3 regions of the Streptomyces sediminicola genome follow, and region 1 is predicted to be linked to each of the others. Evidence: riboswitches for the same ligand, from Rfam matches in the RefSeq annotation. Region 1 holds a riboswitch; each other region holds the start of a gene.
What was found. A riboswitch is a leader RNA that binds a small molecule or an ion and turns the genes downstream of it on or off. The one in region 1 is predicted to bind cobalamin.

Region 1 (9,917 bases):
CAGCCGCAGCAGTTCCCGCGAGGACTGCGACAGCAGCCGCCCCACCGGCACCCGCTGCACCGCCGGCGGCGAGGACCCCGGTGACATGCCGAAGAACCGGCCCAGCAACTCACCGAACGGGTCGGACGGACCGAAGCCCATGGAGGACAGCGACATCGCAGCTCCCAAAGCCACCGAAGGATTCCCTCCACCGAAACCCGGTATTCCGGGCGGCGCAAGCGGAGCGGAGGCGGACTGCGAGCGAAGCGGAGGCGCGCTGCGAGCGGGGCGGAGGCGAACGGGTCGGCGAGTTCGCCCCGCCCGTCGGCTCGGCCGGATCGGCCCGGCCCCCGGGCCTGCCCCGGCGGGCACCGCGGCGAGGGCCGCCACCTCCGGTACGTACGCCGCGGCCCGCCCGCGCCGCCGCGCGCCCCGGCGCTCCCCGGCCGCCCGGGGGGTGAGGGGCTGGTCACGCCCCGGAGCCTGGCCTACAGTAATCCATGGATCTATGGAGGATGACGTGCCGGAGGAGACGAGGACCGCGTCGAGGGCGCGGCTCTACGACGCGTTCGCGGCCAGCGGGAAGGCGTTGGCCAGCGGGAAGCGTCTGGAGCTGCTGGACGTGCTGGCCCAGGGCGAGCGCACCGTGGACGCGCTGGCGAAGGCGGCCGGGCTCAACCTGACCACCGCCTCGGCGCATCTGCAGATCCTCAAGCAGGCCGGTTTCGTCACCACCCGCCGCGAGGGCGTCCGCATCCACTACCGGCTCGCCGACGACGACGTGGCCCGGCTGTTCGCGCTGCTGCGCAAGGTCGCCGAGGCCCACCAGCCGGCCGTGCCGCCCGCCCGCGACGCCTACCTCGGCGAGGGCGGCCCGGCCGCGCTGAGCCCCGGGGAACTGCGGGCCCGGGTCGCGGCCGGGGAGGCGGTCGTCCTCGACGTGCGGCCGGACGCGGAGTACCGGGCCGGACACATCCCCGGCGCCGTCTCCATCCCCCTCGCGGAACTGGCCGACCGGATCGGCGAACTCCCCGAGGACCTGGAGGTCGTCGTCTACTGCCGCGGCGCGTACTGCGTCCTGGCGTACGACGCCGTGCGGCTGCTCGCCGACCGGGGGCGCCGGGCCGTCCGCCTGCACGACGGCATGCTGGAGTGGCGCCTGTCCGACCTGCCCGTCGACGCCCCGGCCGCGACATGACCGACGCGGCCCCGGACCCGCCCGCGGACCCCGCGGACCCCGGGGGCCCGCGCACGGGCGGACCAGCCGACGCCCGGACCCGGCACACGGGGTGGCCCGGAGTCCTCGGAGACCGGCGCACGGCGCCGCCGGCCGACCCCGGCGCCCTGCCCATCGGGCGGCATGCCGGGGCCGGGGTCCGTCCCCTGTGGTCACCGAGCCGGTTACCAAGCCCGTCGCCCTCCGCCCGGTACCGAACACCCGGCGGCGCCCCCGCCACCACCCCCTGATCACACGCCCGCGTGCCCGCCCCGCGCCCCGGACGCCCGGGGCCGTACGACGCCCGCAGAACCCGCCCCGGCCGTGCCCGCGGTCCGCCGCACCGCTCCCCCGCCGCCCGGCGCACGGCCAGACCCGTCCGGAAGAGAGCATGACGAGTACCGCACCCGCCGACCCGGCCACCGCCCCCATACCCGACGCCGAGCAGGCCCAACGCCGCGTCCTGCGCGTCCTGGTCGCCTCCCAGGTCCTCAGCGGCGCGGGACTCGCCGCTGGCGTCACCGTCGGCGCACTCCTCGCCCAGGACATGCTCGGCTCCACCAGCCTGGCCGGGCTGCCCAGCGCCCTGTTCACCGCCGGGTCGGCGCTGACCGCCATCGCCGTCGGCCGGCTCTCGCAGGCCCGGGGCCGCCGCCCCGGCCTCGCCGCCGGGTACCTCACCGGCGCCGTCGGCTCGGCCGGCGTCATCACCGCCGCCGTGCTGGACGCCCCGGTCCTGCTCTTCGTCGCCCTCTTCGTCTACGGCGCCGGCACCGCGACCAACCTCCAGGCCCGCTACGCCGGGGCCGACCTCGCCGCCCCCGGGCACCGCGCCCGCGCCGTCTCCACCGTGCTGGTCGCCACCACCCTCGGCGGCGTCGCCGGCCCCAACCTCGCCGCGCCCACGGGCGCCCTCGCCGAACGCCTCGGCATCCCGGGCCTGGCCGGGCCCTTCCTCCTCTCCGGCGCCGCCTACGCGCTGGCCGCCCTCGTCCTCTTGCGCCGGCTGCGCCCCGACCCGCTGCTGCTGGCCCGCGCCCTCGCCGAGCGGGCGAGGACCACGGCCGACCCGGCCGACCCCGGCACGGCCACCGCCGCGGAGGAGGGTCGCGGGGGCGTCGTGCTCGGCACGCTGGTCATGGTGCTGACCCAGCTCGTCATGGTCGCCGTCATGACGATGACACCGGTCCACATGCACGACCACGGCCACGGCACCACCGCCTCCGGCCTGGTCATCGCCCTCCACATCGGCGCGATGTACCTGCCCTCCCCGCTGACCGGCCGGCTCGTCGACCGCTTCGGCCGTCTCACCGTCGCCGGTGCCTCCGGGGTCACCCTGCTCGCCTCCGGAGTCCTCGCCGCCCTGGCGCCGGGCGGCTCGGTGCCCCTGCTCGCGCTCGCCCTGGCGCTGCTGGGGCTCGGCTGGAACCTCGGCCTGGTCTCCGGCACCGCGATCATCACGGACGCGGTGCCGCTGGCCACCCGCGCCAAGACGCAGGGCCTGGTCGACGTCTCCATCGCCCTCGCCGGGGCGACCGGTGGCATGGCGTCCGGCCTGGTGGTCGCCGCCGCCGGCTACCCGGTCCTCGCGCTCACCGGAGGGGTCCTCTCCCTCGCCCTGCTGCCGGCCGTGGCCGTGACCGCGTACCGCCGATGACGCCGCCGCTGCCCGGGGACCCGTCGGCGGCGGCCCCCGGCATCACCGTCGACGGCACGGGACTGCTCTGCGTCACGCTGCTGCTGCGGCTGCGCGCGGAGATCGACGGCGCGCCGCCCGGCACCGTCGTCCACGTCGTCACCACCGACCCGGCCGCCCCGCTCGACCTGCCCGCCTGGTGCCACATGACCGGCCACCACTACCTGGGCCCCGTCCCCGGCACCTCCGCGCCGGTCCACGCCCTGCGTCTCACCGCGACCCCCCGGCCCACCCGCCCCGACGCCCCCTGGCACACCGGCCCCCACTGACCGGGCCGGGACGTTTTCCCCGGCCGCACGCGGTTACCCCGACACTGTCCTGCCGCCCGGCCCCGTGACCGACCCGTCCCGGGGCACCGGGGCCGCCCGCCGAGTCCGCAGGACCCGACCGGACCAGACAGGGAGCCGCCATGACCGGCACGAAGGTGTCCGACTACGTCCTGCGACGACTGCGCGACTGGGACGTCGACCACGTCTTCGCCTACGCCGGGGACGGCATCACCGGGCTGCTGGCGGCCTGGGGACGGGCGGACAACCAGCCGAAGTTCGTCCAGGCCCGCCACGAGGAGATGGCCGCCTTCCAGGCGGTGGGCTACACCAAGTTCTCCGGCCGGGTCATTCCGTCTCGGGGGCGTGCGGGGCGGTCGCCGGGGCGTCCACGGTGCGGTCCCGGCCGCCGTCGTGGCCGGAGAGGACCACGGCGAGGATGCCGATCACGACCGCCGCGGCGGCGGCCCGGCCCGCGGCGCGCAGGACCCAGCCCGGCAGGGAGCCGTCCCCGCGCCGGACCGGGGACCCGAGCCGCTCGCCTCGCCTGGCCGGCCGCAGCAGCCGCACCGACAGCAGGACGGCGACGGGCAGTTGCAGCAGCCACAGCACGGTGCGCGGCCATTCGCCGTACCAGACGTTGGTGCCGTACAGGAGGGTGTGCCACACGCTGAGCACGTAGACGACGATGACGAACCGGTGCAGCCGGCGCCAGGTGTTGGGGCCGATGCGGTGCCGGACGTAGAAGAGCAGGCCGAGGGGGATCGCCAGGTAGAGGGCGCCCTGGCCGATGGGGATGGCGACCCGGCCGGTGCCGGAGTCGTACCAGCCGGGGACGAAACTGTCCGCGAACCCGGCCCACAGACGGGCGGCCCATCCCAGCCCGGCCTCGTAGCGGACCAGTTCGGCCGCGAACATCAGGGCGTGCGCGAACATCAGGGCCATCGTGGTCAGGCTGGTGGTGCGGTGCCAGCGCTCCAGGACCTGCCGCGAGACCGGCAGCCGGGCGGGGCGCGGCCCCGACAGCAGCAGGCCGAGCATGACCGTGCCCCACGCCCACAGCAGCCCCGACCAGCCGAACGCCTGGCTGAGCAGGTACATCCAGTAGGTGCGGGCGTCGTCCATGAACGGCATGACCGCGACGGTGGACGAGGTGCCCGCCTCCATCCGCGCCCAGAAGAACGCGAAGACCGCCGCCGTGACCAGCACCGCCGCGCTCGCGTCGGGCACCGCGGCCCGCAGGTCGGCGCGGAGCGTGACGCGCTCGGCGGCCCCCCGGCCGCGGGTCGGCGGGGTGGTCGTGCCGCCCGCTTCGGGCGTCGCGTCTGGAAGCATGCCGTGGCCTCCCGGCACTGGTCACCGATGGGTTGGCGCGGACGAGGTTGCGGTGCACCAGTGTGGCCCAGGAGAACGGTCGCGTTGAGCCCCCTTCCAGCCAGAGGGAGCGCCTGATCTGGTCGGACGCCCCTCCTCCCCCCTCCCGCCACCGCTCCTACCCCTCACATCAGGACAACCCGCGGACACCCCCTGTCGCAGCGTCACGGCGCCTCCTACCCTGAGTGACGCAGTCGGTTCGCGCCGGCCGCCCGCCACGGCGGAGCGGCGGCGTGACGCAAGAGGGAACCCGGTGCGATTCCGGGACTGTCCCGCAGCGGTGAGTGGGAACGGACGCCGTCCGGGCGCACCGGTCCGCCGGCCAGGAATGCCGGCGCGCGGTGGACGCCGCGGCCGGCGCGCGCCCACGAGTCCGAAGACCTGCCACTGCGCCCGTGCCACCGGCACGGGTGGGTGCGGCGACCTCGTGGACTGGGTTGGCGGTACGGACGGCGGCGGCGTCTTCGCGGGGCCGCGTCTCCTCCCGGTCGGTGCGGGGTCAGGAACCGACAGGAGGAGCCGTCCGTGATCACGCGAGTCCGCGCCGGGCGCGACGGGGCACCCCCCGCGCGGGGCGAGCGGGACGGGCCGTGCTGACGCCCGCCGGGCACGAGGCGGCACCGGCACCGCCGCCGGGCACCGGGGTCGTCGGCGTCTGCCACGGCACCCTCGGCGAGCTGTACCAGGGTCCCCTGCGCGCGGGCCCCGACCCGGACATCGCGCTGGTGTCCTTCCCGGTCGGCCTGCGCACGTGGACCACCTTCACCCCCGGTACCGTCCCCCCGGGCCCCTCGCCCCTCGGGGAACGCTCGGCGACCGCGGCGCGGCTCTTCCTGGAGCACTACGGCCGCACCCTGCCGCCGGGCCGCTGGAGCACCCGCTCCGAACTGCGGGTCGGGGTGGGCATGGCCAGTTCGACCGCCGACATCGTGGCGACGCTGCGCTGTCTGTTCCGGCTCTTCGGCCTGCCGTACGACGACGACGTCGTGGTCCGCGTCCTCGCGCGGATCGAGCGCTCCGACAGCGTGTTCCTCGACGAGTTCGCGCTCCACCTGAGCGGCCGCCACCGGGTGGTGCGGCGCCTGGGCACCGGCATCGGCTTCCACACCGCCTACCTCACCGAGCCCGGCACGGTGGACACCGCCGCCGTCACCGGCCTGCTCCTCGCCCACTACCGGCGGCACGGCCCGGAGTACGAACAGTGCCTGGCCGACCTGCTGAAGGGCTTCGCCTCCGGCGACCCCGCCGCCGTCGCCCGCGCCGCCACCACCAGCGCCGCGCTGTCCCAACGCGTCCTGCCCAAGGCGACGTTCGCCCCGCTGCTGGAGCGGCGGGAGCGGTTCGGCGCCGACGGCGTCTTCGTCGCCCACACCGGTTCCCTGGTCGGCTATCTCTTCCGCCGCCGGCCCGACGCCGCCCTGGCACGCGACCTCCGCGCGTTCTTCCGCTCGCTCGGCCACCAGTGCTCATTCGTCCCAGGAGGCTACGGGTGATCCACCCCCACATCGCCGACGCCCTGAAGGTCCCCGACCTGGTCCGGCTCACCGACGGCCTGGTCCTGCTCCGGTTCGAGTCCATGAAGGTCTACTCGGCCCTGGCCGCCGTCCGCCGGCTGCTGGAGCGGGGCACCGTCCGCCCGGGACAGACCCTGATCGACAGTTCCAGCGGCATCTACGCGTACGCCCTCGCGCTCGCCTGCCACCGGTACGGCACGCGTTGCCACATCGTGGCGTCCACCACCGTCGACGCCACCACCCGGGCCCAGTTGGAGATCCTCGGCGCCACTGTCGAGCAGGTCGCCCCGTCCCGCGACCTCGAACTCGACCAGAAGCGGCGGGTACGGCGGGTGAGGGAACTCCTCGCCGAACACCCCGACTGGCACTGGATGCGCCAGTACCACGACGACGTCCACTGCCTCGGCTACCACGAGGTCGCCGACCGGATCGCCGCCGCCTTCCCCGGCCGCGCCCTCACCGTCGTCGGCGGCGTCGGCTCCGGCGCCTCGACCGGCGGCCTCGTCGACCGCCTGCGCGCGAGCGACCCCTCGGTCCGGCTGGTCGGCGTGCAGCCCTTCGGCAGCATCACCTTCGGCAGCCAGGACCACCACGACCCCGAGGCGATCATCGCCGGGATCGGCTCGTCGATCGTCTTCGACAACGTCCGCCACCACCTCTACGACACCCTGCACTGGCTCGACTTCACCCACGCCATGTCCGGCTCGGTCGCCCTGCTGCGCGAACACGCCGTCTTCGCGGGGCTGTCCACCGGCGCCGGCTACCTGGCGGCAACCCACGAGGCCCGCTGCCACCCCGACCGGCTGCACCTGGTGATCGGCGCCGACACCGGACACCGCTACGTGGACCGGGTCTTCGCCCGGCACGCCCAGGCCCTCGACCCGGCGGCGCTCAAACCCGCCGAGGTCACCACCCCCGAGGAGATGACGATGCCCTGGTCGACGATGCCCTGGCGGCGGGCCGCCTGCCCGCCCCGGTGGAAGGAGCCGGCCGCGTGAGCGTCGTCTGCCTGGAATCCCTCACCTTCGGACTCGGCCACCTGGTCCGCGCCGCGGACCGCCTCGGCGAACGGCTCGTGCTGCTCACCCGCGACCCGGCCTGCTACGCCTACGAGTTGGGCCGGCTGGACGCGGACGCCCTGGACGTCGTCGAGACCGACACCTTCGACGTGGAGGGGATGACGGACGTCCTGCGCCGCGTCCCGGACCCGCGCGGGCTGATCAGTTCCACCGACACCTGGACCCTGGCCGGCGCGGAACTCACCACCCGCCTCGGCCTGCCCGGTCTCGACCCCGCCGTACTGCGGCTGACCCGGGACAAGGCGGCCGTCCGCGACCTGCTGCACAGGGCCGGGCTGAGCCGCGGCCGGGCCGTCGAACCCCTCGCCGGCGGACCCGGGCTGCGCGAACTGCTGGTCGAGGAGACCGGCCTGCCCGCGATCCTGAAGGACACGGCCGGCACCGGCAGCCAGAACGTCTGGCTCGTCCGCGACGAGGCCGAACTCGACGCCGCCCTCGCCGCGTCGGCCGGGCGGACGCTGAAGGGACGGCTCTTCGCCGAGCCCTACTTCCCCGGCCCCGTCTACAGCGCCGAGACCCTCACCTGGGCCGGGACCACCCGCCTGCTGGGCGTCTCCAGCCGTCTGATGTCCCCCGAACCGCGCTTCCGGGAGGAGATCACCGCCTTCCCCGTGGCCTTCCCCGAACCCCGGCGGGCCGCGCTCGAGGAGTGGCTCGGCCGGATGCTCGCCGTCCTCGGCTACACCGACCGCTTCGCCCACGTGGAGTTCGTGATGACCACCGGCGGACCCGAGGTGGTGGAGATCAACCCCCGCATCGGAGGCGCCCTGGTCGGCGAGGGCCTGTGCCGCTCCCTCGGCGTCAACGTGTACGAGGCGATGGTCGAGGCCGCCCTCGGCCGCCGCCCCCGCCTGATGGACGCCGACCCGCCGGGCGGCCCCGCCGTCGCCTTCGTCCTCGGCTACCCGGCCGCGCCCGGCGTCCTCACCGGGGTCGCCGGCACGGAACGGCTGGCGGACCTGCCGGGCTCCCCCGCCTGGTACCCGGTCAAGTCCGCCGGGGACCGGGTCGAGCACCTCGACGACAGCCGCGGTTACGCCGGCATCCTCTACGCCGAGGGCGAGACCGCCGAACTCGCCACCCACCACGCCGTGGCCGCGGCCAACGCCGTCCGCGTCCTCACCGAACCCTTCCCCGACACCGGCCCGGCCCCCCGGCAGGCGTCCGGTGGCTGACCGCGGCACGGACGGCGTGCGGTTGCGGACCGCGCTCGGCACCCTCGACGGACCGCTGCGCTTCCTGCTGCTCAGCTCGTTCCTGATCCCGCTCGGCAGCTTCATGGTGCTGCCGTTCATGTCGGTGTTCCTGCACGAACGGCTCGGCATGGGGCTCGGCACGGTCGGCGTCGTGCTCGCCCTCGCCTCCCTCGTCCAGTTCTCCGGCGGCGTCGTCGGCGGGGCCGTCGCCGAGCGGATCGGGCTGCGCCGCACGATGCTGTGGGCGCTGGCCGTGCGCACCGCCGGCTTCGTCGGCCTGCTGCTGACCCTGCTCTGGCCGCCCCTCGCGGTCGCCGCGCTCATCCTCACCTGCTGCGGCGCGGCCCTCTACCTGCCCGCCAACAAGGCGTACCTGGTGCACGGCGTCGACGACGACCGCCGCCCGGCCTTCCTCTCCGCGGGCAACGCCGCGCTCAACGCGGGCATGGCCGTGGGCCCGTTGATCGCCGGGCCCTTCGTGCTGTCCCGGCCCGGCTGGCTCTTCCTCGCCGTCACCGCCCTGTTCGTCCTGGTCACCGCGGGCCACACCCGGCTCCCCGAACCCCCCGCCGCCGCCCGGCCGGCCCCGGCGGAGACCGGCCGGGGCCTGCTCGCCGGGGTGGCGGTCCTGCCCTTCGCCGCCAACGCCCTCGCCTTCCACCTCTACTTCCACTTCCAGCACTACCTGGCGGTGTACGCCGTCGAGCGGGCCTCCAGCGAGTTCTACAGCCTGGTCCTGCTGCTCTGCTTCGCCCTGGTCATCGTCGTCCAGCCGCTCGCGGCCGACCGCATCCGCCGCATGCCGTACGGGACGGCCCTCACCGCCGGATTCCTCCTGCTCGGGGCCGGGATGGCCGTCCTGGCCGCCGGCACCCGGGCGGCGCTGCTGGCGGGCGGGGCGCTGATCACCCTCGGCGACATCCTGCTGTTCCTCAAGAACGACCTGGAGGCGCTGCGCCGCAGCACCCGCCCGGACGCCGTGGTCTTCGGCCGGCAGCGGCTCGCCGCCGGGCTCGGCGCCTGCGCGAGCGGCCTGGTGGGCGGACAGCTCTACGGCCTCGCCGAACACAGCGGCCACACCGGCGGGTTCTGGCTGATCGCCGCCGCCCAGTGCCTGCTGCTGCCCCCCGTACTGCTGGTGTTCCGCGACCGCGGCACGACCCGGCCCGCACCCGAGCCCCGGCCCACCACGACCACCACGCCGGCCACCACCCCCACCACCGAAAGGGCGTCGCGCACTCATGACACGGACGGGCGGGTTCCAGGACGATGACTTCTGGACCGCGTTCCACGACTTCCTGTTCTCCGGCGAGCGCGAGCGGCACGCCGACGAACTCCTCGACAGCTCACCGCTGCTGGCCTTCGCCCCCGGCTCCCGCGTCCTGGACCTGTGCTGCGGCCCCGGCCTCTTCACCGTGCCCCTCGCCCGCCGCGGCCACACGGTGACGGGCGTGGACCTGAGCCCGGCGATGCTGGACCGGGCCCGCGAGCGCTCGGCCGACGCCGGCGCCCCGGTCACCCACGTACGGGCCGACGCCCGGGAGTACACGGCGCCGGGCCGCTTCGACGTCGTCCTCAACCTCTTCACGTCCTTCGG
Region 2 (9,917 bases), 1.2 Mb from region 1:
GTCTGCGCCGGGGCCGGCGGGACGCGGCCCGGCTGCGCGCGGGCGACTCGCTGGACTTCTGGCGGGTCGAAGCGATCGAGCCCGGCCGGCTGCTGCGGCTGCGCGCCGAGATGCGGCTGCCGGGACTGGCCTGGCTGGAGATGTACGCCGAGACGGACGAGGCCGGGCGGACCCGCTACCGGCAGCGGGCTCTGTTCCACCCGCACGGGCTGGCGGGCCACGCCTACTGGTGGAGCGTGTGGCCCTTCCACTCGGTGGTCTTCGGCGGCATGGCCCGCAACATCGCGCTCGCCGCGGCCCGCTTCCCCGCCCCGGCACCGGCCCCCTCCACGAGCGGTCCGGGCGCCTGAGGCCCGCCCGCCGGCGCGCGGGGCACGGGCTGTCCCCCGTACGCACCGGGGCACGGCCCGGCCCCACCTGACGCACCGGAGCACCGGCCGCGGCCTGACGCACCGGAGCACGGGCCGGACCGTACGGCACCGGGCGCCCGGTCCCGCGCCGAAGGGGCGAACTATCCTGAGCGGCGCCGGTCCCGGCACCGCCGGTCCGGCCGCACCCGCCCTGCCGCCGCCTCGGGAGAAGCCTGTTGACCACCAGCACATCGACGCCGGACAGCTACTACGAGCGCATCGACGAGCACCGCTACAAGCCCACCGCGCACGCCGGCGGCGCGTGGAGCACGGACGAGCAGCACTTCAGTCCGCTCGGCGGGCTGATCGTGCACGCCCTGGACCGGCATCTCGCCGGACGGCCCGCGGCGGAGATGGCCCTCGGCCGGATGAGCTTCGACATCCTGGGGCGGCTCGCGCTCGACGAGTGCGAGACCCGCGTGGAGGTGCTGCGCCCCGGCCGCACCATCGAACTGGTCGAGGTCACGGTGGTGATCGGCGGCCGTGCGGTGGTCCGGGCACGGGCGTGGCTGCTGGCCACCCTGGACACCGGCGCCGTCGCCGGCGGCGGGGACGACCGGCTCGCCGACCCGGCGTCCCTCGCGCCGTGGGACATGGCGTCCCGGTGGCCCGGCGGTTACATCGCCTCGCTGGACGTCCGGCCGCTCGCCGAGCCGCTGCCGGGACGCACCACCGCGTGGATCTCCACGGGGCTCGACCTGGTCGCCGGGGAGGCGGCGAGCCCGCGGGCGTCCTTCGTCACGCTCGTCGACACCGCGAACGGCATCGCGGTGCGGGAGTCGCCGACGGAGTGGATGTTCCCCAACGTCGACCTCACCCTCCACTTCCACCGCGCGCCGCGCGGCGGCTGGACCGGCCTGGACACCACGGTCGTCTTCGGGCCGACCGGCCAGGGCATCACCAGTACCGTCCTGCACGACGTCGACGGCCCGGTCGGGCACGCGCAGCAGATACTGACCGTCCGCCCGCAGCCCTGAGCGGAGCCGGGTGAGGCGAAAGCCTTTACGGAATTCCGCGACGTATTCCGACGCCGAACGCGGGCAGGGGAATCCGGCGGAAATGCGGGGCGCCGGGCAGGAACAACGCCGGGGCATTTCCCGGACGACGGGCGGAGCGGGCCCACCGGACGATCGCCGGTGGGCCCGCTCCGTTCCTCGCTCGGTCTGTCCGCGTTCACCAGCGGTACCAGCGCCCCCGGCGACCGCCGCTGCCCGCCGGGCGCACGAGGAAGCCCAGCAGCCACACCACGAGGACGATGACGGCGATCCACCACAACGCCTTGAGGGCGAAACCCGCACCGAAAAGAATCAGGGCCAGCAGAAGAACGAGAAGCAAGGGAACCATCTTTTATCCACCTCCGCTCCTTCGAGTGCCCGCACTTCGCGCCCATACGCCGGGAAATCACGGGACAAGGATCAGACGGCCCTTCACCTCACCGTCTTCCAGCCGCCGGTGGGCCCGTGCCGTCATCGACAGCGGCAGGCGGTCGGCGACGCGCGGGCGCCAGGGCGTCCCGCGCAGCAGGCGCACCACCTGCCGGGCGGCGCGGGCGAGGTCGTCGGTGGTGGCGTTGCTGAGGGCGAAGCCCACGATGCTCGCGTCCTTGGTGTAGAGCCGGCCGAGCGGCAACGGGGCCGCGGCGCCGCCCAGTCCGACCATGGCGACGAGCCGGCCGCGGGGCGCGAGCAGGTCGACGGCGTCGGCCGGGTCGGCCCGGCCGGAGGTGTCGAGGTGGACGTCGCAGCCGTCGGGCAGGGCCGCGCGCAGCCGTTCGCCCAGGCCGGGGGCGCGGTGGTCGAGGACCTCGGCGGCGCCGAGGGCGCGTACCGCGGCGGCGTCCTCGGCGCGTGCGGTGGCGATCACCCGGGCGCCGGCCGAGGCGGCGAGGGCCACGGCGGCGCCGCCGACGTTGCCGGCCCCGCCGCCGACGTACACGGTCTCCCCCGCCGTCAGCCGCCCGTGCCGGAAGAGCGCCAGCCAGGCCGACGCGGCCGGGTGGGCCGCCGCCACCAGGTGCTCGGGGTCGAGGTCGGGCGGTGCGGCGTAGAGCCGGTCGGCGGGGACCGTGGCGTACTCGGCGCAGGCGCCCTGCCGGCCGGCGTGGCCCAGGCTGTTGCACCACACCCGGTCCCCCGGCCGGAAGCCCACCGCGCCGCTCCCGGTGGCGGCCACCTCGCCGACGAGGTCGCGGCCGACGACGAACGGGAACGGCAGCGGGGTCGGGTAGGCCCCGGAGCGTACGAAGGTGTCCACGGGGTCGACGGCCACGGCCCGGACGCGGACCAGCACGTCGGTGGGCCCGACGGGCGGGACGGGCAGCGGCCCGTGACGGATGCCCTCCGCCGGGCCGACGGAGTCGATGTACGCGGCCCGCATCTGGGCGGGCACGGTTTCGGCCATGCTTCCTCCTCCGACGCCCCGCCCTCGCGGTCCACGCTCTCACGTACCCACCGGCGACGGCTCGCCTCCGTCCGCCGACCACGCCGATCCGGCCCCCGCGGCTGAGGGCTCGTGCGCTGTGCCCGCCGCCCCGGCGGCCGGCGGTGCGGGCCGAGCACCGCGCGGACGAGGGCGGTGTCGCCCGGTCCGCCCCTCCCGCCTCCGCCGCCGCTCCCGCCCGGCCCCGGAAGACGGTCGGCAGGCGGGGCGGCGGGTTCCCGGCCGGGAGCGGGAAATCGCGGTCCCGGCGCCTCGCCGTCACCTGAGGGAACGTAGGATCGTCGGGTCATCGCCGCGACGGGAGACAGGAAGCCGGTGTGAATCCGGCACGGTCCCGCCACTGTGACCGGGGAGTGCAACCCTTCGACATGCCACTGCGCGCCGCGCGGGAAGGCGGGGGGAACGTCGATCCGGGAGTCAGGACACTGGCCTGTCGCGGGCCCGTTCCGAGGAGCGCGGACTCCCCAGGAGGCTTCACGTGTATTCCGGCATGCCCCCTTCCCTGCGACCGCCGTCCCCCGCCAGGCGGCGCCGCCCGGCCCGCGCCGCCGGCGCACTCGCCCTGGCGGCCGTCCTGCTCACCGCGGGCTGCGGCACCTCCCCCGGCACCGGCGGGGACGCGAAGGCCACGGCGTCCGCTCCGGCGGGCTTCCCCGTGACCGTCGACAACTGCGGTGTCACGACCACGTACGACAGACCGCCGTCCCGCGCGGTCACCATCCACCAGCACCCGGCGGAACTGATGCTCTCCCTCGGGCTGAAGGACCGGATGGTGGGCACCGCCTTCCCCGACTCCGCCGTCCTGCCCGAACTGCGGGAGGACTTCGCGTCCGTCCCCGAACTGGCCAAGCGGGAGCCGTCCTTCGAGGCGATCCTGGAGGCGGAGCCCGACTTCGTCTACGGCGGTTACGGCAGCGCGTTCGCGGAGAAGGAGGGCCGCTCCCGCACGGCGTTCGCCGACGCCGGGATCGACACCCACCTCAATCGCGAGTACTGCGGCCGGGACAAGGTGACGATGGAGGACACCTACGAGGAGATCCGCACCATCGGCCGGATCTTCGGGGTGTCCGAACGCGCCGACCGTCTCGTCGCCGGCCTCCGCGCCCGCGTGGACGAGGCCGCCGCCGCGGTCCGGGACGCGCCCACCGTGCCCGTCTTCGTCTACGACAGCGGCGACAAGAGCGCCTTCACCGCCGGCGGCAAGGGCCTCGGCACCGACCTGATCCGGCTGGCCGGCGGGAAGAACGTCTTCTCCGACCTGGACGAGGTCTTCGGCGACGTCTCCTGGGAACAGGTGGTCGAGCGCCGGCCCGAGGTCATCGCCATCTACGACTACGCCGGTGCCGGCAGCGTCGAGCAGAAGAAGGAGTTCCTGCTGTCGCAGCCCGCGCTCGCGGACGTGCCCGCGGTGCGCGAGAAGCGGTTCGTGGTCCTGCCGCTGACCGCGACGCTCGTCGGGGTCCGCTCCGCGCACCTGGTCGAGGACCTGGCCCGCGGGCTGCACCCCGCGAGCTTCCGGTGACGGCTCCCGCCCCGCGGACCCCCACCACGGCCCCCGGGCCCGTCCGGCACCCCGGCCGGACGGGCCTGGCCGCGACGGTGGCGGTCCTCGTCGTGCTGCTGCTGGCCTCCCTGACGGCGGGGCTGGCGATCGGCTCGGTGCGGGTGCCGCCCGGCCAGGTCTGGGGCATCGTGACGCACGCGCTGGGCGCCGACTGGGGGGCGCCCGACTGGACGCGGGCCCGGGAGACGATCGTCCTCGACGTCCGGGCGCCGCGCGTGGTCCTCGGGGCCGTGACCGGCGCCGGGCTCGCGGTGGTGGGCACCGCCCTCCAGGCGCTGGTGCGCAATCCGCTGGCCGAGCCGTACCTGCTGGGCGTCTCCTCCGGGGCGTCGCTCGGGGCGGTCTCGGTGATCGTGTTCGGGATCTCCGTCTTCGGTGCGGCGTCACTGCCGGTCTCGGCGTTCGCCGGCGCCCTGGGCGCGCTGGTCCTCGTCTACGCGACCGCCCGCACCGGCGGACGCATCACCTCCGTACGGCTGGTGCTCTCCGGAGTGGCGATCGCCGCGGTGCTCACCGCGGTCCTGAACCTGCTGCTGCTCACCTCCGGCCGGGGCAACGAGGCCCGCGCCGTGCTCGCCTGGACCCTCGGCGGTCTCGGCGGCGTCGACTGGGGCACCCTCGCCCTGCCGAGCGCGGCCCTGCTGGTGGGGGTCGGCGTCCTCATGACGCAGGCCCGCAGCCTCAACCTGCTGCTGGCCGGCGAGGAGGCCGCCACGACCATGGGCCTGGACGTGGCGCGGTTCCGGGCCCGGATGTTCGTGCTGCTCTCCCTGGTGACGGGCGTGCTGGTGGCCGCGGCCGGGCCGATCGGCTTCGTCGGCCTGATGCTGCCGCACGTGGTCCGGCTGCTGGTCGGCGGCGACCACCGCCGGGTACTGCCGACGGCCGCGCTCGGCGGCGCGGTCTTCCTCGTGTGGGCCGACATCGCCGCCCGCACGATCGCCGCGCCGATGGAGATCCCGGTCGGTGTGCTCACGGCGCTGTGCGGGGGCCCCTTCTTCCTGTGGCTGCTGCGCCGGGACGCCCGGCGGCACCGGGAAGGGGGTGCCGGGTGAGCGCCGCCGACCTCCGCGTCGAGGGCGTCACCCTCACCGCGGGCGCCCGCCGCCTGGTGGAGGACGTGTCCCTGACCGCCCGGCCGGGCGAGACCGTCGGCCTGGTCGGGCCCAACGGCAGCGGCAAGTCCAGTCTGCTGCGCGCCGTCTACCGGGTGCTGCGCCCCGGGGCGGGCCGGGTCCGCGTGGACGGCGCCGACGTGTGGTCCCTGACGGTGCGCCGGCTGGCCCGCACGGTGGCGGCGGTGGTCCAGGAGGGCGGCGCCGACTTCGACCTGACGGTGCGCGAGGTCGTCGCCATGGGCCGCACCCCGCACCAGCGGCTGCTGGCCGGGGACACCGCCGAGGACACCGCGTTCGTCGACCGGGCGCTCACGGCGGTGGACGGTGCCGCGCTGGCCGGCCGGTCCTTCGACCGGCTCTCCGGCGGGGAGCGGCAACGCGTCCTGATCGCCCGCGCGCTCGCCCAGCAGCCCTCCCTGCTCGTGCTGGACGAGCCGACCAACCACCTGGACATCCGGCACCAGCTCGACGTCCTCGACACGCTGCGCCGGCTCTCCGCCACGGTCCTCGTCGCCCTGCACGACCTCAACCTGGCCGCGTACTACTGCGACCGCCTCTACGTCCTGCGGGACGGCGAGGTCACCGCCTCCGGCCCGCCCGCCGACGTCCTCACCCCGCGGCTGCTGGCGGAGGTGTACGGCGTGACGGCGGAGGTCGCGGTCCACCCCCGCACGGGGGCGCCCCGGGTGACGTTCCTCCCGGGCGAGCGGTGCGTGCCGGGGGCGACGGAGCGGGCCGGACCGGACGCGTCCGTGCGCTGAGCACCCGGGACGCCGCCCCCCGGCCCACGGCACGGGCCGGGGGGCGGCCCAGGGGCCCGCACCGCGCATTTTTCGTTTACTAGTAAAACACCTGCTAAAATCGGTCTCCATGAGCACCCCGGAAACCGCCACCCGACAGCCTCCCGTCCGCAGACTCCCGCTGTCCGGCGTGTTCCGGGTGAACCGCCCCTCCGACATCTGGTTCAAGCCCGCCACCAGCGTCGCGGTCGCCGTCGCCCTGGTCCTCGCCCCCCTGCTGCTCACCGGCCGCACCGACCTGGCGATGTACGTGATGCCCGGCGCCTTCTGCGCGCTGTACGCCCACCACCTCCCCTACGCGGCCCGGGTCCGGACCACCGCCGGGGTGGTGGCGGGCATGACGGCGAGCATGGCCGCCGCGCTGCTCGGCGCCGCCCTCGTCGACGACGTGCCGGTGCTGGTCGCCCTCGCCGCCCTCCTCGCCGGCGTCCAGAAGGCCGTCTGCGACGCGACCCGCGTCGGCCCGCCCGGCCACACGATCCTCGTCTTCGTCTCCTCCGGCACCCTCTTCCTGCCGCAGCGGCTCGCGGACGTCCCCTTCCACACCGCCCTGACCCTCGGTGCCGGCGTCGTCGGCGGCCTCGTCGCCCTCGCCCCCGCCCTGGTCCGGCGCGAGGGACCGGAGCGCCGGACCACCGCGCGCGCCCTGGAGGCCGCCGCCGGCTTCCTCGACACGCCGGACGGGCCGGCCCGCGCCCGCGCCCGGCACGCCGCCGCTGCCGCCGTGCACGGGGCCTGGCAGTCGCTGTCGGCGGGCGGCCGGCGCACCCCGGTCCGGCACACCCTGGAACGCCTCGTGCTGTGCGCCGAGGCCGCCCTCGCCGACGCACCCGGCGAGACCGGCCCCGCCCGGCTGCGCGCCTGGGCCCGCCGGGTGCGCGGCCACGGCCCGCTGCCCGAGGTGCCCGTCCCGCCGGGCGGCGACGCCGAACTCCTCGGCATCGCCGCCGAGCGCCGGGCCCGGCGCCGCGCGGGCGCCGCACGGCGGCTCCTGTCCCCCTCCGCGCCCCTGCTCCCCCTCGCCGTGCGCTGCGCGGTCGGCTGCGCCCTGGCCGGGTACGCCGGGCTGGCGCTCGGCGTCGGCCACCCGTACTGGGCGATCGTCTCGGCCGCCTCGATCCACCAGGCCAACGTCACCCTGACCTGGCACCGGGTGCTCCAGCGCACGGCCGGCAACCTGGGCGGGGTCGCGGTCTTCGCGGCGGTCGTCCCGCTGGCCCGGACCGGTGTCGTGGCCCTGGCCGCGCTGTGCGTGGCGTTCAGCTTCTGCAACGAGATGCTGATCAGCCGCAACTACTGGCTCGGCACCGTGTCGGTGACGCCGATGGCGCTGCTGATCACCGAGTTCGGCGCCGTCCGGCCGGTCGCCGAGCTGATCACCGACCGGGTGCTGGACACCGTGGCCGGGGTCGCGGTGGGCATGCTCGCCGCCGTCCTCGTCACCAGCCGCCGCACCGGCGGCCGGCTGGAGCGGGCGCTCACCGCGGTCGACCTGGCGGCCGGGGAGGCCGAGCGCGTCCTGACGGCCGTCCCGGGCTCGGCCGCCGAACTGGCCGCCGCCCGCCGCCGGCTCACCGCCGGACTGGTGGAGCTGCGGGACGCGGCCGACACGGCGGCCGGCGAGTGGTGGCAGCGCGCGCTGCCGGAGGAGCGGCTGCTGCGCACCGAGCGCCGGGCGCACCGCACGCTCGCCGCGGCACTCCGGCACCGGGCGACGGCCGCCCCGGGGACGCCGTAGCGCGGGGCGGGGCACGGCGCGAGGCGGGGCGCGGGGCCGCGAGGCGGGGCGCGACGGCCGGCGGTGTGGCATGCGCCACGGGCGGGGCCCTCGGGCCGTGCGCGCGGGCCCGGCTCGTGCATGATCGGTGAGCCCTTCGACCTGCACGGCGGGGAGGCACCTGACCGAACACGAAGGAGATGGCGTTGTCCATCTGGGAGTCACTGGCCGTCTTCGCCGCCGGGATCGGCGCGGGAACGATCAACACCATCGTCGGATCGGGGACGCTGATCACGTTCCCCGTCCTGCTCTCCACCGGGCTGCCCCCGGTCACCGCGACCGTCTCCAACGCCCTCGGGCTGATCCCGGGGTCCGTCAGCGGCGCCATAGGCTACCGCGCGGAGCTGAAGGGCCAGCGGCCCCTGGTGCTGCGGCTCGGCGCCGTGGCCGCGACCGGCGGACTGTGCGGCGCGGTGCTGCTGCTGACGCTCCCGGCCACCGCCTTCGAGACGATCGTCCCGGCACTGGTCGCGCTCGCCCTCGTCCTCGTCGTGCTCCAGCCCCGCATCTCCGCGCGGGTGCGGCGGCGCCGGGAGCGCAAGGGCACCGTCGCCCGCGCGCACGGCGGGCCGGTCCTCCTCGGCGGCATCCTGCTGGCCAGCGTCTACGGCGGCTACTTCACGGCGGCCCAGGGGATCATCTACCTGTCGCTGATGGGCATGCTGCTCACCGACTCCCTCCAGCGCCTCAACGCCGTCAAGAACGTCCTCGCCGCCATCGTCAACACCATCGCGGCGCTCTTCTTCCTCTTCGTCGCCCACTTCGACTGGACGGCCGTCGTGCTCATCGCCGTCGGCTCGGCGATCGGCGGGCAGATCGGCGCGAAGGTGGGGCGCCGGCTCCCGCCGTTCGCGCTGCGCGTCTTCATCGTGGTCGTCGGCAGCTTCGCCATCGTCCAGCTCCTGCTGCGCTGATCCGGCGCGCCCCGCCCGTCCGGCGGACGGCCCGGTCGTCGCCGGTCGCGGGCCCGTCGTCTATCGTGGCGTGACCTCCACAGTGAAGGCGGGCAGTACGGATGCGGCGAGCGGCGGACCTCGTGGCGACCAGGGTCGCCCTGCGAGGCGTGCTCGCGCTGCTGTTCGCCGTGGTGGCCGTGGTCTGCGTGTCGGCCCGCGCCGCGCAGCACGAGGCCGCCGCTCCCCTCGCCCCGGCCGCCACGGCCGTGTCGTACGCGACGCCGGTCTCCGGGCCCGTGACCGGGACGGAGCCCGCGGGGGACGACGACGCCGCGCCGTGCGGCAAGAAGGCCGTCACCGACCACAGCGCCCAGCGGGCCGAGGCCACGACGCATGCGCCGCTCGTCCCCTCCCCGCTCCAGCCGGACGCCCTGGCGGCCCCGGCGACGGCCCGCGGCGGCCCGGCCTCGGCCTCGGGCGGGCCCGCGCCGCCCCCGGCGTCCTCCTCCCCCTCCGTTCTGCGGCTGTAGGCCGGACCGCGCGGTCTCGTCCTGCTTCCTTCGCTCTTCCGCTTCCGCGTGAACGGAGTTCGTCCGCATGTCCTCTTCCCGGCGTTCCCTCGTCCGGGCGAGCCGGTCGCTGCGCGCGTGGCGGGCCGGACAGTGGTGGGTGGCGGGCCTCGGTGCCCTGGCCACGGCCGTCGCCGTCGGCGTGCCCACCGTCGTCGTGCCCAACCCGCTCTTCGCCCGCTCGGTCCCCGTCCAGTGGTGGAACTACCCCGTCCTGGCCCTGACCTCCGTCCTGGCCGGCCTCGTGCTGAGCACGTACGTCCGCCCGCCCGTCCCCGAGGACGCCGACGCCGGCGGTCCCGGCGACGCGCGGGCCGGGCGGATGGGCGCGGTCGGCGGGGTGC
Region 3 (9,917 bases), 1.0 Mb from region 1:
TACATGAGCCAACTGATGGAGTACCACCTCAATCCCGAACTTCCCGCCGGCTTCGTCGTGGACGACGACACGGAGGGCGTCGTGCGGCAGATCGCTCAGAAGTCGGGAGAAATCTCCGGCACCGTGGCCCTGGGCCGCCAGGAGGAGCTGGCGGCCGGCGGGAAGGAGCGGGACGAGGATTACAAGAACTCGATGGACCTGGTCAAGAGCAGCATCTCCGGAGGGCTCGGTACGGCGGTCGGCGTGGGAACCTCCTTCGTCGCCACACCGTGGGTCGGGGCCCTCGCGGGTGGAGCCGCCTCCACCGTCACCGGCACCGTCCTCGAATCCATGTTCCAAGATTTCGAAAGCACGGAACTGAAGGATTCGGAAGACGCGATGGGAGAGATCTGGCAGAAGGCGATGGAAAGCAACGGCAACCGCGCGGGTCAAGCGGCGCGGTTGGCCGCGGAAGCGCACGGAAAGATTGACCCCGCGCACGCCGAGTTCTGGGCCCGGGACAGCGGTGAACAGGGCTTCTACAATGCCCGGTCGATTGTCGACGGCCGTACACCAGGCAGCAGGACACCCTTCTGACAGAGCCGCCGAACGCCACACAGAAACCAAGCAGCCCCCGAGAGGTACCACCATGACTCGCCGTCGACCGGTGACCGGAGCCCGCTCCGGTTCCGCCCTCGTCGCCGCCCTGCTCACCGTCCTGGTTCCCGCGGTCGCGGGGTGCGGTGCGGAGGAGGAGAGCAGGGACTACTCCGTGCCAGGTGCCCTGTGTGGTGTCCGGGTCGATGCCCAGGAACTCACGCCGTTCCTGCCACCGGGGAAGAAGCTTTCCGTCAAGCCCGTCGTCAACCCGGCGTCGACCTGGTGCGATGTGTCCGTGGACGGAAAGCTCGCGGTCAGGACCGTCCAGAAGTGGTGGCAGGGTGGCCATGACACGGCGCACTTCCTCCGCGGCCAGACCCTGGAACGGGTGGAGCAGAGCGCAGACGGGGGGCGGTACGTGTACTCCGGCTGGCAGGCGTTCGGCAAGACGAAGGACTGCGTCGACAAGAATTACGGGCAGGAGCTCTATACCGGAGTCCAGGCCTACGGTTCCGATCACCGGGACGCCGACGCCATGAAGCGGCTGATCGTCTCCTTCACCGAGACCGTGGAGACCTCGGACGCGTGTGACAGGTAAGCCGCAAGGCCTGCGGCATGCGACCTGCGGGAGAAACGCGGCCGACCGTCCGCTGCCGTGGCGTGGTGGGCTCTCCGCGCAGGTGGGCGCCGCCGACACGGCGCACTGTCAGTGGTGGGTGACAGCATCGGGGCATGACGGATACCACGGGGTTCGACTGGCGCTCCTTCCTGCTGCGGTGGAGCGAGGAATGGGTGGATTCGCGCGCGGACGAGGAGGAGCGGCCGGAGGGGCGGTGGCTGGGCTTCCCGGGCGCGTCCGAGGAGCGGATCGTCGCCATGGAGAAGCGGCTCGGTCATCGGATGCCGCCGTCGTACCGGGCGTTCCTCAAGGTGTCCGACGGGTGGCGGCGGGCGGGCGGGTTCGTGTGGCTGCTGGCGGGGACCGCGGACGCGCACTGGCACGACGACGCGTACGGGCTCGCGTCGGAGTTCGCGCAGTACCTGGACGAGGACGCCGGGCCCGGGGAGCGGCGGGAGGCGGAGATCTGGCGCACCGGTCTCCAGCTCGACGTGGAGTCCGACGCCGTCTACGTGCTCATGGACCCGGAGGACGCGGACGAGGACGGCGAGTGGGCGGTGTACACCTGGGCCGGTTGGCGGGCCGCGCCGCCGAAGCGGTACGCGAACTTCCTGGAGTTCATGCGGGACATGCACCGGGAGTTCCACCTCCTGCGGGCCGCCGGCGAGACGGACGGCGGCCCGGTGTTCGTCGACGAGACGACGCGGACGCTGGACGCCCGGGTGGACCAGGCCCGGCTGGAGGCGCTGCGCGGCGACTGGGAGCGGGCCCTGAAGGCGCTGGACGAGGCGAAGGGGTACGGCAGGCCGCGTGCCGCGGGGCTGGGCGATCAGGTACGCGGGCTGCTCGGGAACGGCTCCGCGGTGCGCTTCCAGGGCCTGGTGACGGACCCGCGGTACGCGCCCGATCTGCTGCCCCCGCTCATCGCCGCGCACGCCGCGCACTCGCAGGGGGATGCCGCGCCGCCGTTCGGCCTGGCGGGCGCCGACGACGCGATGGCGGCGACGGTCCGCGCGCTGCTGGACCAGATGCGGAAGGGCACCTACCGCCACACGGCACCCGGACCGTTCGGCGAGGCGGTCGACCGGGCGCGGGAGCTGGCACGGTGGGGGGACGGCGACCGGGCGTGGCGGACGCTGATGGGCGCCGTGCCCCGGTGGGAGCCGTTGGGCCCGGACCACCTGGCGCCGCTGGGGTGGCTGGCCGACCCCTTGCTCGGACCGCTGCTGACCCCGGAGCGGGGGCGCGAGCTGCTGTCCACCCCGAGGGGCGGGCAGAGCGGGCGGGTCCCGGCTCCGGCGCCCGCGGCCGATCCGGGCGGTCTGGCGTGGCTGGCGGAGCCGGCCCCGGGCAACCACCTCACCGCGTACCGGTTCGTGCTGGTGGAGGGGGCGGAGCCGGACGAGTTGCCCGGTCTCCTCGCGGACGGGGACGCCGTGCTGAGTGAGCCCCTGCCCCTCCAGGAGGCACGGATGAGGCAGCGACCGCGTCAACGGGCGTTCGCGCCCTGGGAGGAGCGGGCTCTCGTGGCGGTCGGCCGGGCCGGCCCCGGGTGGAGCTTCGCCTTCGACGGCGAGCCCTTCCCCTTCGACGGCCGGCCGATCGTCTCCCCGGTCGCGGGCGCCGGGCCGGGCATGCGCGCGGTGGTGGTGTGGGGCGGGCTGAAGGTCGTCGGCAGGTCACCGTTCTTCCACCTGTCGGTGGCGGAGGGCGGGGTCGAGCGGTACGCCTTCACGTACGAGGACGGTGCGGTCCGGCGGAGCGGGCGGATACCGGAGGCGCTGGACCCGGACCACCACTTCGGTGACGCGAAGGACGCTGCGGACGTCGCCAGCGCCAAGGCGGCGGAGGGTGCGCTGCTGGCGGCGGTGGCCGGGGAGTTCGGCGTCGGCCTGCCGCGTCACGCGCTGACGCGAGGGCGGCTGCACACGTTCACCACCCGCGCCTGGAGCCAGCAGACGAACGGCGAGGGGGGGTACGCGGTGGCCCGCATCCGGTGAGGACCCGGTGTCCTCGGCCCGGCAAGCGGCATCGAGCACGGGTTAGGTTAGCCTTACCTCATGGCGAAGAGTCGGCGGTTGGTGCCGCAGAATCCCCGGATGTTCCGTGCCCGTGTCCTGCGCAGTGAGCGCGTCTCGCCGTCCTTGCAGCGGGTGACCGTCGGCGGTGAGCGACTGGGCGAGTTCGCGTGGCTGGGGTACGACCACTGGTTCCGGCTCTTCCTCCGGCTTCCGCACCAGCGGCGACTGCGGCTGCCCGAGTTCACCGGGTCGGCGTGGTGGCAGCCGTATCTGGCGATCCCCGAGGAGGAGCGCCCGCACTGCGCCAACTACACGGTCGCCGGCTTCCGGGCCCAGGCGGCGGAGATGGACATCGACTTCGTGGTGCACCACGGGCCGACCGGAGAGATCGAGGGGCGGGCGGCGATCTGGGCCTGCGCCGCCCGGCCGGGGGACGCGCTGGCCGTGCTGGACCAGGGGGTCCTCTTCGACTGCCCGCCCGACGCGTCCGAGGTGGTCGTCGTGGCCGACGAGACGGGGCTGCCCGCCACCGCCGGCATCCTGCGCTCCCTGCCCCGCGAGACCGTGGGCCGCGTGATCCAGGAGGTCCCCACCGAGGGTGACCGGCGTCCGCTGGGCGGGCCGGACGGGGTCGCCGTGTCCTGGATCGTGCGGGAGGACCGGCGTTCCGTGCCCGGGGCCGCCGCTCTCGGGGCGCTGCGCCGGCTCACCACCGCCGACGCGGCCGGGTACGCCTTCGTCGTCGGCGAGTCGACCCTCGCCACGGAGGGCCGCCGCCACCTGCACCGGCTCGGTCTGCCGAAGGACCGCATCACCTTCTCGGGCTTCTGGCGCCACGAGGCGACCGCTCGGGCCGCCTGATCCCCGGCCTCCCTCACGTGCCGTCCTCCGCGCGGGCCGTGTCGTGCGGCGCGGTCAGGCAGCAGTCGCCGCAGGGGCGTCCCGCCGGGGCCCGGTAGTAGAGGCAGCAACTCCGGCGGCGGAAGGCGAGGTTCGCCCCGGCGAGCCGGCCCGTGCCGGTGAGCGGCGGCCTGCCGAGCAGGTCGGCCGTGAGGGCGGCGAGCACGCCACGGAGGCCGGGATGGGCGGCGAGCAGGGCGCGGGCCGCCTCGGCGAGCGCGGAGGCGGCGTTGCCGTCGAGCAGGCGGTGCGCGATGCGCGGGTGCGGCCCGGCGGCGAAGGCCCGGAGGTGGGCGTGGACTTGGCCGGCGAGCGCGCCGGCGGGGTCCGGGAGGGCGGCGGCGTGCCAGCCGGCGGCGCGGGGCAGGCGCAGCGCGGGCCCGTCGTCGGCGCGTTGCAGTGCGGTGAGGTCCGGGACGATGCCGTGGACCACGGTGCAGGCCAGGGCGGGCGACCACAGCCGGGCGACGTGTCCGAGGTGGGCGATGGAGAGGCCGACGCGGGGTTCCGGGGCGCGGTGGCGCTCGGCGACCGCGCGGGCCAGGTCGGCGAAGCCACGGGCGTAGGCGGCGCCCACGGGGTGCCAGCCCTCGGCGGGGCCGCCCACGGTGAGGGCGAAGAAGCCGCCGTACCGGGCGACGTCGGCCAGGGCGGCGGTCACGCTCGCCTCGTCGGCGCGGGCGGCGGCGGGCGGGGACGCGGACACGGCGCGGCCTCAACGGGCCGCGCGGCGCGGCGGCGTGAAGGCGTACAGGTCGAGGATCTCGGGGCGGTCCGCGATGCCGGGGCCGCCCGCGCGTATCCAGGCGAGGACGTCCTCGGTGGCGTACGGGTCGTTGACCAGGCCCAGCCAGACGGGGCGGGCGCCGGCCGCGCGGCCGGCGGCGGAGGGCTGGACCACGATGACGTTGGCCTGGTCGCAGACGTCCAGGCAGGTGGAGACGCGGACGGGGACCTCCGCGCGCAGGCGTGCGGTCTGTGCGGCGTGGTCGCCGCTCACCTTGGGCGTGCCGCAGCAGCAGTCCCGGCAGACGACGACCCGGCAGGGCGGGGCGCCGTAGGCGGTGGAGGGGGTCGTGCGGGAGGCGGAGTGGGCGGCGGGGGCCGCCTCGCCGGGTGACGCGGGCATGGCGCATCGGTCCTCTCCCCGGGGAGATCCGCCCCGGCGTCCGTGGAGGGGCGACCGCGTGAGTCTCCTGGCTCTCGGGTCGATGCTCGCCCCGGCCTTCCCGCCCGCGGGTGTGCGGGCCGTGGCCTCGAACGGGGTCCGCTCGCCGATCACAGTGGCGGGACCGCGCCGGATTTCCACCGGCTTCCTCGGTTCGCCGTCGCCTTGTCGCGGGCCATCCTCGCATCCGGTACGGCTCCGCGTCATCCGGATGGGCGAGCCGTACCGGCGGGACGGGACGGGCCGAGCACGGCGGGACCGTGGTCCGGCGTGGCTTCCGGCCCGGGGTGCCCTACCCGAACCCGCGCCCGGTTCCTTCCGCACACCGGCCCGCGGTGGTTCCCGGCCCGGCGCCCCTCGGGGCGCACGCCCGGACCGGCACGGCGCGGCAGACCAACCTCGGGGCGCACGCCCGGACCCCGCCCGGTTCCCGGCCCGGCACGGAAGTCCGGCCCTGGGGACGCACGCCCGGCCCGGTGCACGCGCCCCGCGCCACCCCACCCCGCCCCGCCCCGCCCCGCCCCGGGCACCCTCCCGACCGTCCCGGGGCTCACATCCCACGCCGGGGCGGGCTCGGGGAGGGAGCCCGTGCGGCACGGCGGTCAGGACCATGCCGCACGGGCGGTTCAGCGGGCCCGTGTGTTCCGCGGCGGGCCCGGTCCCGCTCAGGTGGCCGGACCGCCCCGCGTGGTGATCCGGGTGACGGCTTCGAGCGTCAGGGCACGGTCGTGCGGTTCCCGGTCCAGGGCCCGGTGCAGGGTCAGCCCCTCGATGAGGGCGTCGAGTTGGCGGGCCGTGTCCGGGTCGAAGTGCGCTTCCAGGCGGACCCGGCTGTGCCGCATCCAGGTGTGGGTGAGTTCGCGGTAGGAGGGGGAGCGGGCCGCGAGGGTGTACAGCTCCTGGGTGAGGACGAGGTCGCGCCTGCTGCCCTCCGACAGGGCGTGCACGAGGTCGGCCACCGCCTCGCGGGCATGGTCCTGGTCGGCGACGCCGTCGAGGTGGGCGTCGAAGACGGCGACGATGTGGTCGATGAACCTGCCGAACGCCTCCCGCAGCAACCGGTCCATGCCGTTGAAGTGGTACGTCATGGACCCCAGCGGCACCTGGGCGCGCTGGGCGATCCTCCGGTGGGAGACCCGCGCGATGCCCTCCTCGGCGATGAGGTCGAGGGTGGCGGCGATGATGCGTTCGCGGCGCTGGGGGTCGGTGTGTCCGGTGGCCACGGCAGCGGGCTCACAGGGTCCGGACGGTGCGGGCCGGGTTGCCGACGGCGACGACACCGGGCGGCACGTCCTTGGTGACGACCGCTCCGGCGCCCACGACGGAGTCGTCGCCGATGGTGACGCCGGGCAGCACGATGGCGCCGCCCCCGATCCACACGTTGTCGCCGATGACGATGGGCCGGGCGGCCTCCAGTTTGTCCCTGCGCGGCCCCGGCTCCAACGGATGGGTCGGTGTGAGCAGTTGGACGTTGGGCCCGATCTGGCAGTCCTCACCGATGGTGATGGCGGCGACGTCCAGCGCAGTCAACTGGTAGTTGACGAAGGTGCGGGCACCGATGCTGATGTGGGTGCCGTAGTCGACGTACAGGGGCGGCCGGACCTGGGCCTCCTCCCCCAGCGAGCCGAGGAGTTCGGCGAGCAGCGGCCGGGCGGCGTCCGCGTCCTCGGCGAAGGCGGCCTGGTAGCGGGCGGCCAGCCGTACCGCCCGCTGCTGCATGCGGGCGATCTCGGGGTCGTCGGCGAGGTAGAGGTCGCCCGCACGCATGCGTTCGAGCTGGGTGCGCGGGTCCCCGGCGAAGTGGTCCGTCGGCATGCGTACGACCGTACACCCGGGAGTGTACGTACGTACCCTCGCCGCGCGAGTCGTCCGCCGTGGGCTTTCCGGCCGACCCGCCCCGCTCCCCCCGTCATGGCCCCGGCCCGCCCCACCCGCGCCCGCCCTCACTCCCCTGACCTCACGACCCTGACCTCACGGCCGCCGGGTGCGCAGCACCCCCGCCAGGGACACGACCAGGAGCCCGGCGAGGGGCACCACGAGCAGCCCGGCCCGGAGGCTGGTGGCGTCGGCGACCAGGCCGACCAGCGGCGGCGGCAGCAGGAAGCCCAGGCGCATCAGCCAGGAGACGAGGGTCAGCCCCGATCCGGGCTTGAGGCCGGGCAGCGAGTCGGCCTCGTGCATGGCGGCGGGGACGAGGGTGGCGACGCCGAATCCGGCGGCGGCGAAACCGAGGACCGTCCCCGGGACCGTCGGCACGGCGAGCGCGAGGCCCATGCCGACGGCGACGATGAGGCCGCCGGAGCGGGCCACGGCGCGCTGCCCGAACCGGTCGACGAGTCGGTCGCCCATCAGGCGGCCCACGAACTGGGCGCCGACCAGGGCGATGTAGCCGGAGGCGGCCACGGCCGCGGTCGACCGCAGGGAGTCGGAGAGGTAGAGGGCGGCCCAGGAGTTGCCGGCGTCCTCGACGACGGTGCCCGCGGTGGCGATGAGGACCAGGGCGGTCAGCACCCAGGCGACCCGACGGCCCGGCGACGCGCCCCCCTCGGCGGGGCGGGCGTCACCGCCGGGGGTCTCTTCCCCGTCGGCCCCGGTCTCCGGACCGGGGAGGCAGAAGCGCAGGGCGACGCAGGCCGCGGCCACGCACAGCAGGCCCGAGACGACGAGATGGGGGCCGCGGGCCAGTCCGAGGGCGATCGCCGCGGCGGCCATCGCACCGCCGGTGACGGCGCCGACCGACCAGATCGCGTGGAAGGAGTTGATGACGGAGCGTCCGTAGCGGCGCTGGACGCGCAGGCCGTGGGCGTTCTGCGCGACGTCGGTGACGGCGTCCATCGCCCCGGCGAGGAACAGGGCCGCGGCGAACACCGCGACCGAACCGGAGAGTCCGGCCGCGAGGATGCCGACGGCGGTGAACAGCGTGCCCGCGACGGCCACCCGCGCCGAGCCGAACCGGCGGACGAGGACGCCGGCCGCCGGCCCGGCGACGATGGCGCCGGTCGGGAACGCCGCGACGGCCAGCCCGTAGGCCGCGTTGCCGATGCCGAGGTCCGCCTTGATCTGCGGATACCTCGGCAGCAGGTTGGCGAACAGCGCCCCGTTGGTGAAGAACAGCACGGCCACGGCCACGCGGGCCCGCCGGTCGGCCAGGGTGGGCCGCCGCAGCGTCTCGACAGTCATGAGCGGGACCCTACCCGCAGAGCGTACGAACGTACGCTCCAGGGGGGGGAGGGTCACGGGGCGTGCTCCGGGACGGCCGTCGCGGTCAGCGGTCCCCGGCGGGCGGGTCGGCGAGGATGCCGTGCAGCAGACCGGTGGACTGGCCGACCTCGATGAGGTAGCCGTCGGGATCGCGCAGGTAGCAGCGGATCTCGGCCTTGCGGTCGATGGGCGGGGTGAGGAACTCCGCGCCCCGCTCGGTCCATTCGCGGTAGCAGCGCGCGATGTCGGCCACACGCAGGTTGAGGAAGCTGGTGGCCGTGTGCGGGTCGTCGGGCGGGTGCAGGGTGACGTCGGGCTTGTCGGGGGTGGGCCCGCCGCCCGGGTTCATGATCAGCCAGCTGTTGGCCAGTCTGACGATGCAGGGGTTCTCGTCGAGGACCACTTCCCCGCCGAGGACCCCGGCGTAGAAGTCACGTGAGCGCGGCACGTCGGCCACGGTGAGGAAGTGGGTGAGCAGTATCCCCGACTCCGGGGCGGGCAGATCGTCACGGCGCATGTCTCACTCCCGGCGTTCTCGACGGTGGGCTCTGTCCCTCGGGCGTCTCGTCCATCTTGGGACGCCCGGCGGCGGCCCGAAAGCCGATCACCGGGCGCGGGCGGCCGGCGCGACGGCCTCCCCACGGCGGGACGGGCGCCGGGGCCTGCGTCCGCGCCGGGTCGGCCCCCAGGGCTTGAGCAGCGAGATCACCGTCATGAAGACGTACGCGGTGAGGGAGACGAACGGTCCGGCCGACACGTCGGCGGGCCCGGGAAGTGGTTCGCCAGCGGTGACGGCGGCGAGGGCGGCGTGCACGCCCGGCCGCAACGCGAAGGCCGTCGCGATGGTGGCGGCGAGCGTCAGCCAGAACTTGGTCCACACCCACCGGTGGCGGGCCAGCCCCCAGGGCGTGCCGAGGGCCAGCACCAGGCCGGAGGCGAGGGTGGTGAGCGCCACCGGGAGCAGCAGCAGGTCGGCGAAGAGCCGCATGGCCCGCACGCTCGGCTCGGCGCTCGCCGCGGACGGGGCGGTGGTCGCGGCGAGGGCGAGCGCCAGCAGGCCGAGGGTGAGCCCGAGCCAGGCGGCGGAGGCGACGACGTGGACGGCGAGGGTGGCCCGGCGTACGGGTCGGCTGAGTGTCACGGCCCCCACGGTGCCGGGGCGGGGCCGCGGACGCGTCCGGCGGCGGGAGTAACCGTGCCTACCGTCGGGGGCGTACGCGGGTGGCGGGTGCAGGACGGCCTCGCCGCGCCCCGCGTCCCCCGCCGCGCCGGCGGCACGGCGCCGCACCGCGCGGCCGTCGCGCCGGGCGCCTTCGTCGCGCCGCCGCTCGCGCCGGTCTCAGCGGTCGCGCCCCCGGCGGAACTCCCCGCCGGAGCCCGCCCGCCCCACTGTCGGCCCTCCCGGACTGCGCCGGGCCCGCGGTCGCCT

Region 2: another riboswitch for cobalamin. It lies ahead of VM636_RS01330 (ABC transporter substrate-binding protein); the one in region 1 lies ahead of VM636_RS06340 (hypothetical protein).
Region 3: another riboswitch for cobalamin. It lies ahead of VM636_RS02140 ((2Fe-2S) ferredoxin domain-containing protein); the one in region 1 lies ahead of VM636_RS06340 (hypothetical protein).

The regions. Positions count from the first base shown of each region.
Region 1 is NZ_CP144555.1:1,499,483-1,509,399, forward strand. Features, by position in the region: gene VM636_RS06310 (ATP-dependent Clp protease ATP-binding subunit) at 1-156, opposite strand, end outside; gene VM636_RS06315 (metalloregulator ArsR/SmtB family transcription factor) at 488-1,177, shown strand; gene VM636_RS06320 (MFS transporter) at 1,587-2,852, shown strand; gene VM636_RS06325 (sulfurtransferase TusA family protein) at 2,849-3,160, shown strand; partial or broken gene VM636_RS06330 (thiamine pyrophosphate-binding protein) at 3,301-3,507, shown strand; gene VM636_RS06335 (ferric reductase-like transmembrane domain-containing protein) at 3,506-4,492, opposite strand; cobalamin riboswitch at 4,772-4,914, shown strand; gene VM636_RS06340 (hypothetical protein) at 5,122-6,024, shown strand; gene VM636_RS06345 (cysteine synthase family protein) at 6,021-7,043, shown strand; gene VM636_RS06350 (ATP-grasp domain-containing protein) at 7,040-8,299, shown strand; gene VM636_RS06355 (MFS transporter) at 8,292-9,593, shown strand; gene VM636_RS06360 (class I SAM-dependent methyltransferase) at 9,562-9,917, shown strand, end outside.
Region 2 is NZ_CP144555.1:276,560-286,476, forward strand. Features, by position in the region: gene VM636_RS01310 (SDR family oxidoreductase) at 1-350, shown strand, start outside; gene VM636_RS01315 (thioesterase family protein) at 587-1,387, shown strand; gene VM636_RS01320 (hypothetical protein) at 1,584-1,754, opposite strand; gene VM636_RS01325 (zinc-binding dehydrogenase) at 1,812-2,810, opposite strand; cobalamin riboswitch at 3,107-3,298, shown strand; gene VM636_RS01330 (ABC transporter substrate-binding protein) at 3,340-4,371, shown strand; gene VM636_RS01335 (iron ABC transporter permease) at 4,368-5,468, shown strand; gene VM636_RS01340 (ABC transporter ATP-binding protein) at 5,465-6,292, shown strand; gene VM636_RS01345 (FUSC family protein) at 6,402-8,069, shown strand; gene VM636_RS01350 (sulfite exporter TauE/SafE family protein) at 8,249-9,022, shown strand; gene VM636_RS01355 (hypothetical protein) at 9,124-9,534, shown strand; gene VM636_RS01360 (hypothetical protein) at 9,602-9,917, shown strand, end outside.
Region 3 is NZ_CP144555.1:459,164-469,080, forward strand. Features, by position in the region: gene VM636_RS02115 (DUF6571 family protein) at 1-576, shown strand, start outside; gene VM636_RS02120 (hypothetical protein) at 629-1,177, shown strand; gene VM636_RS02125 (SMI1/KNR4 family protein) at 1,312-3,198, shown strand; gene VM636_RS02130 (siderophore-interacting protein) at 3,259-4,080, shown strand; gene VM636_RS02135 ((2Fe-2S)-binding protein) at 4,094-4,825, opposite strand; gene VM636_RS02140 ((2Fe-2S) ferredoxin domain-containing protein) at 4,835-5,248, opposite strand; cobalamin riboswitch at 5,309-5,438, opposite strand; gene VM636_RS02145 (TetR family transcriptional regulator) at 5,953-6,510, opposite strand; gene VM636_RS02150 (sugar O-acetyltransferase) at 6,521-7,102, opposite strand; gene VM636_RS02155 (MFS transporter) at 7,259-8,467, opposite strand; gene VM636_RS02160 (VOC family protein) at 8,553-9,005, opposite strand; gene VM636_RS02165 (hypothetical protein) at 9,093-9,629, opposite strand.